3 regions of the Mycoplana sp. BE70 genome follow, and region 1 is predicted to be linked to each of the others. Evidence: predicted binding sites of a transcription regulator. Region 1 holds the regulator's gene; each other region holds the start of a gene.

Region 1 (3,273 bases):
GGACAAATGACCGGACTGATAACCGCCGGCATACTCGTTCTTGCGCTGCTGCACGCCGCACAATCGGTCTTCGTTCCGTTCGCGTTTTCCATGCTGGTCATCGCGTTGATATGGCCGGTCCAGGCCGCCCTCCAGACGGTGATGCCGCGGCTGCTTGCGCTGCTCATAGCGCTGACCGTGACGATCATCGCAGTGGTCTCCGTGGGGTCATCGATTGCCTGGGGGCTGGGTGTCCTCGGGCATTGGCTGTTCCTCAACGCCGGCCGTTTTCAGACGATCTACCTTGATTGGGCCCAATGGCTGGAAGAGCATGGTGTGGCGGTCGCCGGCCCGTTGGCAGAGCGGTTCAACGTCGGCGCGCTCGTCGGATTGCTGCAAGGGGTCGCCGGACGCATGAACAGTTTCGCCGGTTTCACGCTGGTGATCTTCATATCCGTCATGCTCGGCCTTCTGGAAGTGGAGGACGTCAAGCGACGCCTGCTGTTGCCGAGCGTCCAACCGCACGGTGCGCGGATTCTGGCGGCGAACAGAAGGATCGGTGCCAAGCTTCGACGCTTCATGGCCGTGCGTACGTTTGCCAGTATCCTGACGGGGTTGGTCGTTTGGATATTCGCCCGGTTCGTTGGTCTTGAGTTGGCTGCGGCCTGGGGAGCGATCGCGTTCGCCCTCAATTACATTCCTTTCCTCGGGCCATTCGTGGCGACGGTCTTCCCCACCATGTTTGCGATTGCCCAGTTCGATTCGTGGCAATCCGCAGTGTTCGTCTTCGTCGGACTGAACCTTATCCAATTTGTCATCGGCAGCTACCTGGAGCCACGGCTGACCGGTGCTTCGCTCGCGATTTCACCGTTCGCCGTGATTTTCTCCGTGTTCTTTTGGAGTTTCATGTGGGGTCTTCCGGGTGCCTTCATTGGCGTTCCCATCCTGATTTGCCTCATCGAATACGCAGCACAGGTGCCGGCGACCCGCTGGATCGCCGTGCTCCTGTCCAGTACCGTGAATGATGAAGCTGTTGCCGCTTTGGACCGCCGCGACAGGACTTGAGCCGCCTGACCGGAATGGCAGCGGATACTAGCTCACCGCGGGAACTATAACGCCGATCAACAATCGTAGTGTCAGCACAAAATCGGAAAAGCGGGCTTTTTGCCCCGTACTTGCCGGCCGCCGGTTGAGAAGAGACAGCACCAATAGCCTGCCTGGGCCGCCGCGCCACGAGCGGTTGTACCTGGCCGAAAAACCGGATTACACTTGACCGTTCGTTCGGATGGACAAGACTACGACAGGCAAGAAAATCAACGAGAGAGGAAGGAATGGACATGACCAAGATTTCCCTAGTGCTCGTTCTGGCCGGGCTCGCAGCGGTCGGCTGCACGCCAACCGAGAGGGGCGCCGGCATCGGCGCAGCCACCGGCGCCGTGATCGGCGGCGCCATCACCAATGACGTCCGCGGCGCCGCCGTCGGAGCCGCCATCGGCGGTGTTTCCGGCGCCGTCATCGGCCATGTGGCCGGACAGCCTGGTCGTTGCTACTACCGCGACCGTTACGGCCGCCGCTACGTCGCCGCGTGCCCATAACAGCCTCACCGGCCCTGTCGCTGTTGAACTGGAAAAGACCTTGTCCTTCACGAGGTCTTTTCCCGAATAATGGAAGTTCCCGCCGGGATCACGGTTGGAAATCTCGAACGAGCGCCTGCACCCTTGATTGAAATTTGCCCCCTTGCGGAACACATATGGAACAGATAGTGTCTGTTCTGGATTTGTTTCACGATTCTGGGTGACGAGCCATGCTGACCCGCAAACAACAGGAACTGCTCCTGTTCATCCACGAGCGGATGAAGGAGACCGGCATTCCGCCGTCATTCGACGAGATGAAGGATGCGCTCGATCTCGCCTCGAAGTCGGGCATTCACCGGTTGATCACAGCCCTCGAGGAGCGCGGCTTTATCCGCCGGCTGCCCAATCGGGCACGCGCGCTCGAGGTGATCAAGCTGCCCGAGGCCTATTCGCCGAGCCTGAAGGCGCGGCGCGGCTTTTCCCCGTCCGTCATCGAAGGAAGCCTTGGCAAGCCGGCGACGGCGCCCTCCCCGGCCAAGCCCGCGGCCGCGGACGGGTCGGCTTCGGTTCCGGTCATGGGGCGCATCGCCGCCGGCGTGCCGATCTCGGCTATCCAGAACAACACCCATGACATCGCGGTTCCCATGGAGATGCTCGGCGCTGGCGAGCATTATGCGCTTGAAGTCAAGGGCGACTCGATGATCGAGGCCGGGATCCTCGACGGAGATACCGTCATCATCCGCAACACCAACTCCGCCAACCCGGGAGAGATCGTCGTGGCTCTCGTCGACGACGAGGAGGCGACGCTGAAGCGCTTCCGCCGCAAGGGCGCCTCCATCGCCTTGGAAGCCGCCAATCCCGCCTACGAGACCCGCATCTTCGGCCCCGACCGAGTGAAGATTCAAGGCAAACTGGTCGGCCTCATCCGCCGTTATCACTGACCGCGTCTTCTAGGTCGAGATATGTGTTTGTCCGCCAGTCGTACAGGCGGTGCCGGCTCCAGGGGCGGTGAAGTGTCGTGACCGCGTTGCGGACGCTGTAACTTGCGCGGCCAGTCGGATCGAATGTCTGCGGCGTTATTTCAAGGGCGCCGGTGCGGCGCAGGCTGCGCGCCGAAACGAGTTGGGCCCCGGAACGGCAGGTTTCCATTCGAAGGTCTCGTGGCACGACCACGAGATCGGCACTGTCGCAGGCCGTTCCGAGAAAGGCCGGGTCCTCGACCGCGAGGACACGCCAACCGGCCGGCGCAGCACCGGCGCACCACGCCCTGCGGCGGCAGACGAATCGCTTTTCGTTGGCGGCTGTGGCGAACGCTGTACGCATGTCATCGCGCGCACGCGCCATCGCAGCAGGGTCAAGCTCCCGTTCCGCGCTCCTGCGCTGTCGCGCATCCAGGCTCGCTACTGGTGCTGCTCGGTCCGCAGAGTCCTGCGCGCGATCGATACCCGCGGCACCTCCGACCGCGGGCGCCCGTTGCGCGGCATCTTCATCGGTCAGGTACAATGGCGAACGATGGCTTTCGATGCGAAGGGCGCGACGCCATTGATCGTAGATGAAATCGGGCGGTTTCGACCGATTCGTGGCGGCCTCCCCCGCGTGACGAGCGCCACCAGCCGGCCGTCCTCCGATACGAGAAGCTCGGGCGGCGCATCCGATGGACGGACGGCCACAATGGCCACACCGAAGACGAGTGGTAGAAGGCCGATGAGCGCGAGACGGG
Region 2 (3,273 bases), on a different contig from region 1:
AAGGCCGCGAGCGATACCATGCCGGGGATAAGCCAGAGCGACGATTTCTCCAGCCGCAACCAGGCCCAGAAGGAAAAGCAGCCGGCGATTTCCGCAAGGGCGGCGGCGCCGTAGATCAGAATGGATTTCATGCGGGCTCCGGTCGAAGGAGCCCATGGCATAGCGCAAAACTCGAGAAACGGAAATTGACGGTCAAACGTCGGGCAGGTTCAGCTCATCGCCTGTCGCTGCAGCGTGACGAACAGCACGAGCCCGGCGCCCTGCTTGCCGGCGCCGAGGCTGCCGTTGTGGGCCGCGTAGGTCACGGCCGCGAGCGGCGCGACCATCAGTGCGGTGAGAACGAGGATGCGCAGGCTGACGGCGAGGCTGGCGAAAAGCGCGATCGGCATGGCGGGCGTCCTTGCTGCGGCCAGGTTAGAGGGCGCGATGGCAAATGGTCGGGATCGAGCAGGCGCTCGCAGTGCCGTACCGCTTGTTCTGGTCGTGGCGGCGCGCATCGGTTTCGACGGCGGCAGCGACCGAGATCGCAAAAACGGTCATCAGAAGCGTTATGATCGTCAGTCGGCGGGCCAGGATTTCCATTATTCGTCCCTAAGATTGTCTTTCCGTTGTGCCTTTCTCGCATGGCGCGACTGAATGCGTCCTGAGAGGGCGGTTCATCTGGCGTTCAGAAAGCGATGAGCGATGTCGAGGAAAGGATGGCTGGTTTGGCCGACGGCGCGCCTTGAAGCCGGGCGCGGTCGTGGCTAACTCATTGTGACATCGAATGGAGAACCGGATGACCAGACCAATCGAGCTTTACTACTGGCCGACCCCGAACGGCTTCAAGATCACCATCATGCTGGAGGAACTGGGCGTTCCCTACGAGGTGAAGTACGTCAACATCGGCAAGGGGGAGCAGTTCGCGCCCGACTTCCTGAAGATCGCGCCCAACAACCGCATGCCGGCGATCGTCGATCCCGACGGGCCGGGCGGCGAGCCGATCTCGGTGTTCGAATCCGGTGCCATCCTGCAGTATCTCGGCCGCAAGTACGGAAAATTCTATCCGACCGAGGAGCGGGCCCGCGTGCAGGTGGAGGAATGGCTGTTCTGGCAGATGGGCGGACTTGGCCCGATGGCCGGACAGGCGCACCATTTCCGCCAGTATGCGCCCGAGAAGATCGAGTACGGCATCAACCGCTACACCAACGAGGTCAACCGTCTCTACGGCGTGATGAACAAGCGGTTGGCGGAACACGAGTACCTCGCCGGCGACTACTCGATCGCCGACATGGCCTGCATCGGCTGGGTGCGTCCCTACGAGAACCAGGGCCAGAAGCTGGAGGACTTCCCGCACCTGAAACGCTGGTTCGAGGCCGTTCTCGCCCGTCCCGCGGTGCAGCGCGGCATCGAGGTCGGCAAGGAGGAACGGGAGCGCCAGGCGAGCCTCGCCGACGACAAGGAAGCGCAGAAGATCCTGTTCGGCCAGCGGGCGAGGTAAGGGCGCCGCGTCGCCAGACCCCGTGATGCCGGACCTCGATCCGGCATCACGTCGCGCATCCTTGCGCGAGAGAAGCACCTTTCGCGCCGCAGAAGCGGCGCGGCTGGACACCGGCTCAAGGCCGGTGTGACGAGAAGATGGACAGGCCGACTGGCGACGCGCCGTTGTGGGTTTTGCGCCGTCTGCCTGAGGGCGGAACAACCACTTTTCGCTCGGTCGAAACTTCGCGACCGTTTTCCGTGGTTAGCGAATGGTTGAAATCGCAAGTTGAAGAATGCGTAAATTTTGAAGCAAATCCGCGGCATTCCAGCGGATGCGATGCTTAACGAAAACCCAAGTTTACCAACTGTTTGAACTTTGTTCGTCTCAAATTAATCATGCATTTTAAGCGCCTATTGAAAGGGCGCTGGCATAGTGGAGCCATAAGACGAGCACGGGAAACAACCGGCCGGAAAAACCTTCGGGGAGCACATGCCGCAGAAGACGGTAGGCCCTCGAAAGGCTTGAAAAACAGGGCGATACAAGAAGAAGACAACAGGACAGGGACAAACGACAATGGCACGCTACGATATCCAGAACGCCGAAATGGCCGCCATGATGGGCGGCGACACCCGCGCCGACACGTTCTGCGACATGGGGCTGATGTACGCAACGGGTCGCGGCTGCAACGTCGACCTGATCGCGGCCCACAAGTGGCTAAACATCGCCGCCATCAGGGGTTGTGATCGGGCTGCCGAGCTGCGGGCCGACCTCGCCGCGACGATGACCAAGACCGATCTGGCGCTGGCGCTTCGCGCCGCCCGCGACTGGATGACGACGCACTGATATCAAGGGGCAATCAGGCCGGTAGGCAGTAGGAAAATCAACCTACAAGAACCTTGCAATAGGCATCGCTGTCCAACAACGATACCCTGCTGCCTACCGATTGCTCCCCACCGTCCGCAAGACCTTCGGCAGGACGTCTTCCAGCAGAGCCATCTCCGCCTCCGGGCCGACGCTGACGCGGATGCAGCGGTTCAGCGGCGCGACACCGGGCATGCGAATAAAGACGCCGTGCTCCATCAGTCCGTCGACGAGCGCGCGGGCATGCGCGCCGTTGCGACCGCAGTCGATCGCGACGAAATTCGTGGCGGAGGGCAGGGGGCGCAGGCCGTTCTGCGTGGCTAGTCCCGCGATCCGGTCTCGCGCGGCGGCGATGCGGCCGAGGACGTCGCGCAGATAGGTCTGATCGGCGAGCGCGGCGAGCGCCGCCGCCGTCGAAATCCGCGGCATGCCGAAATGGTTGCGGATCTTGTCGAACGCTTGGGCGTTGCCGATCGTGCCGATCGCATACCCCACGCGCGCCCCTGCCAGCCCATAGGCCTTGGAAAACGTCCGCATCCGCAGCACGTTCGGCTGGCCGATCAGCGCTTCGATCGCCGGCGTCGATCCGGCCGGCGCCGTCTCGCAATAGGCTTCGTCGAGGATCAGTAGGCTGCGCTCCGGCAGCGCCCGGGCGAAGGCGACGACGCTGTCGGCGTCCCACCAGCTTCCCATCGGATTGTCCGGATTGGCAAAATAGACGAGCGGCGCGTCCTCGCGCTTGGCCGCCGCGAGCAGTCCGTCGAGATCTTCCCGGTCGTTGACGTAGGGAACGGTGACGAGCCGCCCGCCGTAGCCGTTGACATGGTAGTTGAACGTCGGATAGCCGCCGAGCGATGTCACGACCGGTACGCCCGGTTCGACGACGAGGCGGACAATCTCGCCGAGCAGCCCGTCGATGCCACCGCCGATCGCGATGTTGTCGCGTGAGA
Region 3 (3,273 bases), on a different contig from region 1:
TGCACGTCCTTGAGCGTGTCGCTTCCGGTCCGGCGTGTCATGAGGATGCGCACCGGTTCCGCCGGCGGTGTGCGCGCGATGCTTTCGGTGGTGGTGGGCTCGTCGATGGCGATCGGAACGGCGTCGGTCGAGGTCTCAGGTATTGCTGTTCGCAGCGTCACACCCGACAGCAGCGCCGTGTCGGAGGAATGGTGTGCTGAACTGAGCAGGGCCAGGGCCGGATGCTCGATCGGCCGGGGTTCGACCTCGCGGCCCGCAACCAGAACATGGCCGCCGAGGCGAGTCATCCTGAAGAGCTCCCTTGCGAACTTGCCGGGTATGCGGACACAGCCATGAGAGGCGGGGTAATCGGGTACATGATCCGACGCATGCAAGGCGATGCCCGACCAGGTCAGCCGCTGCATGAAAGGCATCGGCGCCTCGTCATAGATGTTGGAGTAGTGCATCGGTTTCTTCTCCAGAATCGAGAAGATGCCCGTCGGCGTGGTAAATCCGGGCATGCCGCTGGAGATGCTCGTGCTCGCCACCATCCTGTCGCCGTCGTAGACCTTCAGCGTCTGCTGGTCCCTCGAAACGATGACCTGCAGTGGCCCTTCGATCGCTGCGGCGAGCGCGGTGGTGGCTGTCAGGGCGAGGATTCCGATCCCGGTGGCGAGGCGCAAAAGCATGAGTCCCGTCCCTTACGCGATACTGGGGATATGCCGAGGCTACCGCCTCACCTTTAAGGAAGCCTATATGATTGCCGATTGTCGCCGCCGCGCAAGCAAAACTGCCGCGTATCGTTACCGGCGGTCCTTGCCGAAGGTGTAACCCGTTTCGACGCTCGTCTTGCCGAACTTGTCGCGCAAGGAGTTCATCGCCGCCTCGGCGGCGGCGCGCCGGCTGGCGGCCGGGTCGACGAGATCGGGCGGGTCGGCGCGCTGCGGATCGCAGAGGTCGGTGACGCCGATGCCGATCAGGCGAAACTTGGTGCCGTCGACTTCCTTCTTCAGCAATTCCATGCCGATGCGGAAGATCCGGTCGGCGAGCATCGTCGGGTCTTCGAGCTTGCGGTTGCGCGTGCGGCTCTTGAAGTCGGCGGTCTTGAGTTTCAGGACGACCGTGTGACCGGCGATGTCGGCCTTGCGCAGGCGGACCGCCACCTGTTCGCTCAGTCGGCGCAGGTGTGTGACGAGATCGTCCTGGGCGGAGATGTCGTCGAAGAAGGTCGTTTCAGAAGAGACGCTCTTGGCCGCATCGTTCAGGTGGACCTCCCGGTCGTCCTGCCCGCGCGAGAGGTGGTAGAGCCGCTTGCCCATGATACCGTAGCGTCGCATCAACTCGTTTTCCTCGATCGTCTGGAGTTGACCGATCTCGCGGATGCCGTCGCGCTCGAGCGTCTCGGCGAACGCCTTGCCGACACCCCAGATCAGGCGAACGGATTTCGCTCGCAGGAACTCGATCGCCTCGGCCCGGCCGATGACGGAGAAGCCGCGCGGCTTCTGCAGGTCGGAGGCGACCTTGGCGAGGAACTTGCAGTAGGACAGACCAATCGAGATCGTGATGCCGATCTCGCGTTCCACCCGCTGGGCGAAGCGGGCGAGCACGCGGGCCGGCGGATCGTGGTGCAGCCGCTCGGTGCCCTTGAGTTCGAGAAAGGCCTCGTCGATCGATAACGGCTGCACGAGTGGCGTCAGTTCCTGCATCAGCGTCCTGACCTCGCGGCCGACACGAACATACTTCTCCATGTCCGGCTTGATCACGACCGCCTGCGGGCAGGCTTCCAGCGCCTTGAACATCGGCATCGCCGACCGAACGCCGTGGATGCGGGCGACGTAGCAGGCGGTGGAGACGACACCGCGTTTTCCGCCGCCGATGATCACCGGCTTGTCGACAAGCTCGGGATTGTCCCGCTTCTCGATCGAGGCATAGAAGGCATCGCAATCGATGTGGGCGAGCGTCAGGGCGTAGAGCTCGTCATGATAAACGAGGCGGGGGCTGCCGCACTTTTGGCAACGGCGTTGCGTTGGCGGCTGCCCGGCGAGGCAATCGCGACAAAAACCAGGATGATGCGTCTCTGCTTGCTGCATGTCGAGAACAAAGGTTGAACGGCCGCAGATTAGCTTCCAGGTTGATGAGTCTCAAGAGCCGCGTTTGAACCCAGCAGCATTGCATGAGATTGGAGGAGGGCAGTCGTGGCTATTTCCGAGCGCGTGCTCGGCGGCGCGGCCCGGCACTCGCATCACCCGCCTGCCGGTTTTGCGAAGTGGCTGCGGATCAGCCGCGCGGCGTGGCTCCAGTCGGTCGCGCGCAGGACGTTCGCGCCCGGGTCGGGTGCCATCGCGCGGAACGCCTCGTTGGCCATCAACCGCACGAGCAGCGCCTCGGGGGCGCTTTGCTGGACGGACAGATGATTGAAGTGGATGTCGTCGATGAATGCGAGCGGCAGGGTTCGGGCGCCGTGCAGGGCGTGGACGACGGGGCCTTTCGCCTCCTCCGTCGCCACCATGGGAAAGGCGAGGCCGATACGGTCGAGCAGGCGCCGGCGCGCCGCGACATGGCGGGGCGGCATGGCGGTCAGGAACACGACGTCGGCATCGCGGCCAAGGGCCAGAACCGTTTCGACGGCAAGGGCGGCCGGCATCTGCCAGGCTTCTTGCGTGGCGAAAAAATCCTCCTGCAGCGCATCGACGACCGCATCGAGGGCGGCCTCGCCGGTTGCGCTGTCGATGATGTTGCCGTGCAGCCGGAAGGAGCGTGGCAGCAGGTCGTGGCCGTGGCTCCGCAGGAAGGCGCCGAACGGCGAAAGGTATTCGAGCACGACCTCATCGATATCGCAGACGAGCAGCGGCCTGTCGCCAAGGCGAATGTGGTCGAGCATGACGGGGTCCCTGGCCATCACCAGCCGCTGTCGTGGCCGCCACCGCTGAGGCTGGCGTGTGCGCGCACCACTTGCTCCGGTTTCGTTCCGGTCGCCTCGCAGAAAGCCATCAATGTCGGCTCGTGGCCCATGAGAAAGTCGACAAGCCCGGCAAGGAAACCGCGGTTGGTTGCCGCGGCGCGCACGTCCGAGGGGTCGACACCGGTCAAGGCCAGGAAGCGGGACAAAAGTTCCGGTTCAGCGGCCAGCCAGGCGAGGACTGCGATCGCCGTCGATTCGGCGGCCTGGGCCGATGTATCTTTTTGGCTTTGCATGGCAATTTCCCGGAAAAGTTACCTTTTGGTCAACCAAATGCCGCTATCTTCGCAAGGATTGTGCTGGGTGAATTCGGCATTGCGGCAACTTATATCTCT

The links. Region 1 encodes LexA, which represses DNA repair genes until DNA is damaged. Its sites were predicted from a motif close to TGTTCNNNNTGTGTTCNG; they were not measured.
Region 2: a site for LexA is predicted at 1,828-1,845, ahead of J2Y48_RS12615 (sel1 repeat family protein). Genes of this name have one in related genera too.
Region 3: a site for LexA is predicted at 2,073-2,090, ahead of J2Y48_RS21470 (DNA polymerase IV). Genes of this name have one in related genera too.

Annotation. Positions count from the first base shown of each region.
Region 1 covers NZ_JAVDTM010000009.1:146,984-150,256, forward strand. Annotated here, with positions in the region: gene J2Y48_RS17735 (AI-2E family transporter) at 7-1,044, shown strand; gene J2Y48_RS17740 (YMGG-like glycine zipper-containing protein) at 1,317-1,574, shown strand; gene lexA (transcriptional repressor LexA) at 1,784-2,494, shown strand; gene J2Y48_RS17750 (ComEC/Rec2 family competence protein) at 2,475-3,273, opposite strand, start outside.
Region 2 covers NZ_JAVDTM010000006.1:98,382-101,654, forward strand. Annotated here, with positions in the region: gene J2Y48_RS12595 (YnfA family protein) at 1-131, opposite strand, end outside; gene J2Y48_RS12600 (hypothetical protein) at 210-389, opposite strand; gene J2Y48_RS12605 (hypothetical protein) at 415-582, opposite strand; gene J2Y48_RS12610 (glutathione S-transferase N-terminal domain-containing protein) at 779-1,480, shown strand; gene J2Y48_RS12615 (sel1 repeat family protein) at 2,036-2,305, shown strand; gene J2Y48_RS12620 (pyridoxal phosphate-dependent aminotransferase) at 2,399-3,273, opposite strand, start outside.
Region 3 covers NZ_JAVDTM010000013.1:113,176-116,448, reverse strand. Annotated here, with positions in the region: gene J2Y48_RS21475 (L,D-transpeptidase family protein) at 1-668, opposite strand, end outside; gene J2Y48_RS21470 (DNA polymerase IV) at 783-2,069, opposite strand; gene J2Y48_RS21465 (hypothetical protein) at 2,222-2,860, opposite strand; gene J2Y48_RS21460 (DUF3572 domain-containing protein) at 2,878-3,174, opposite strand.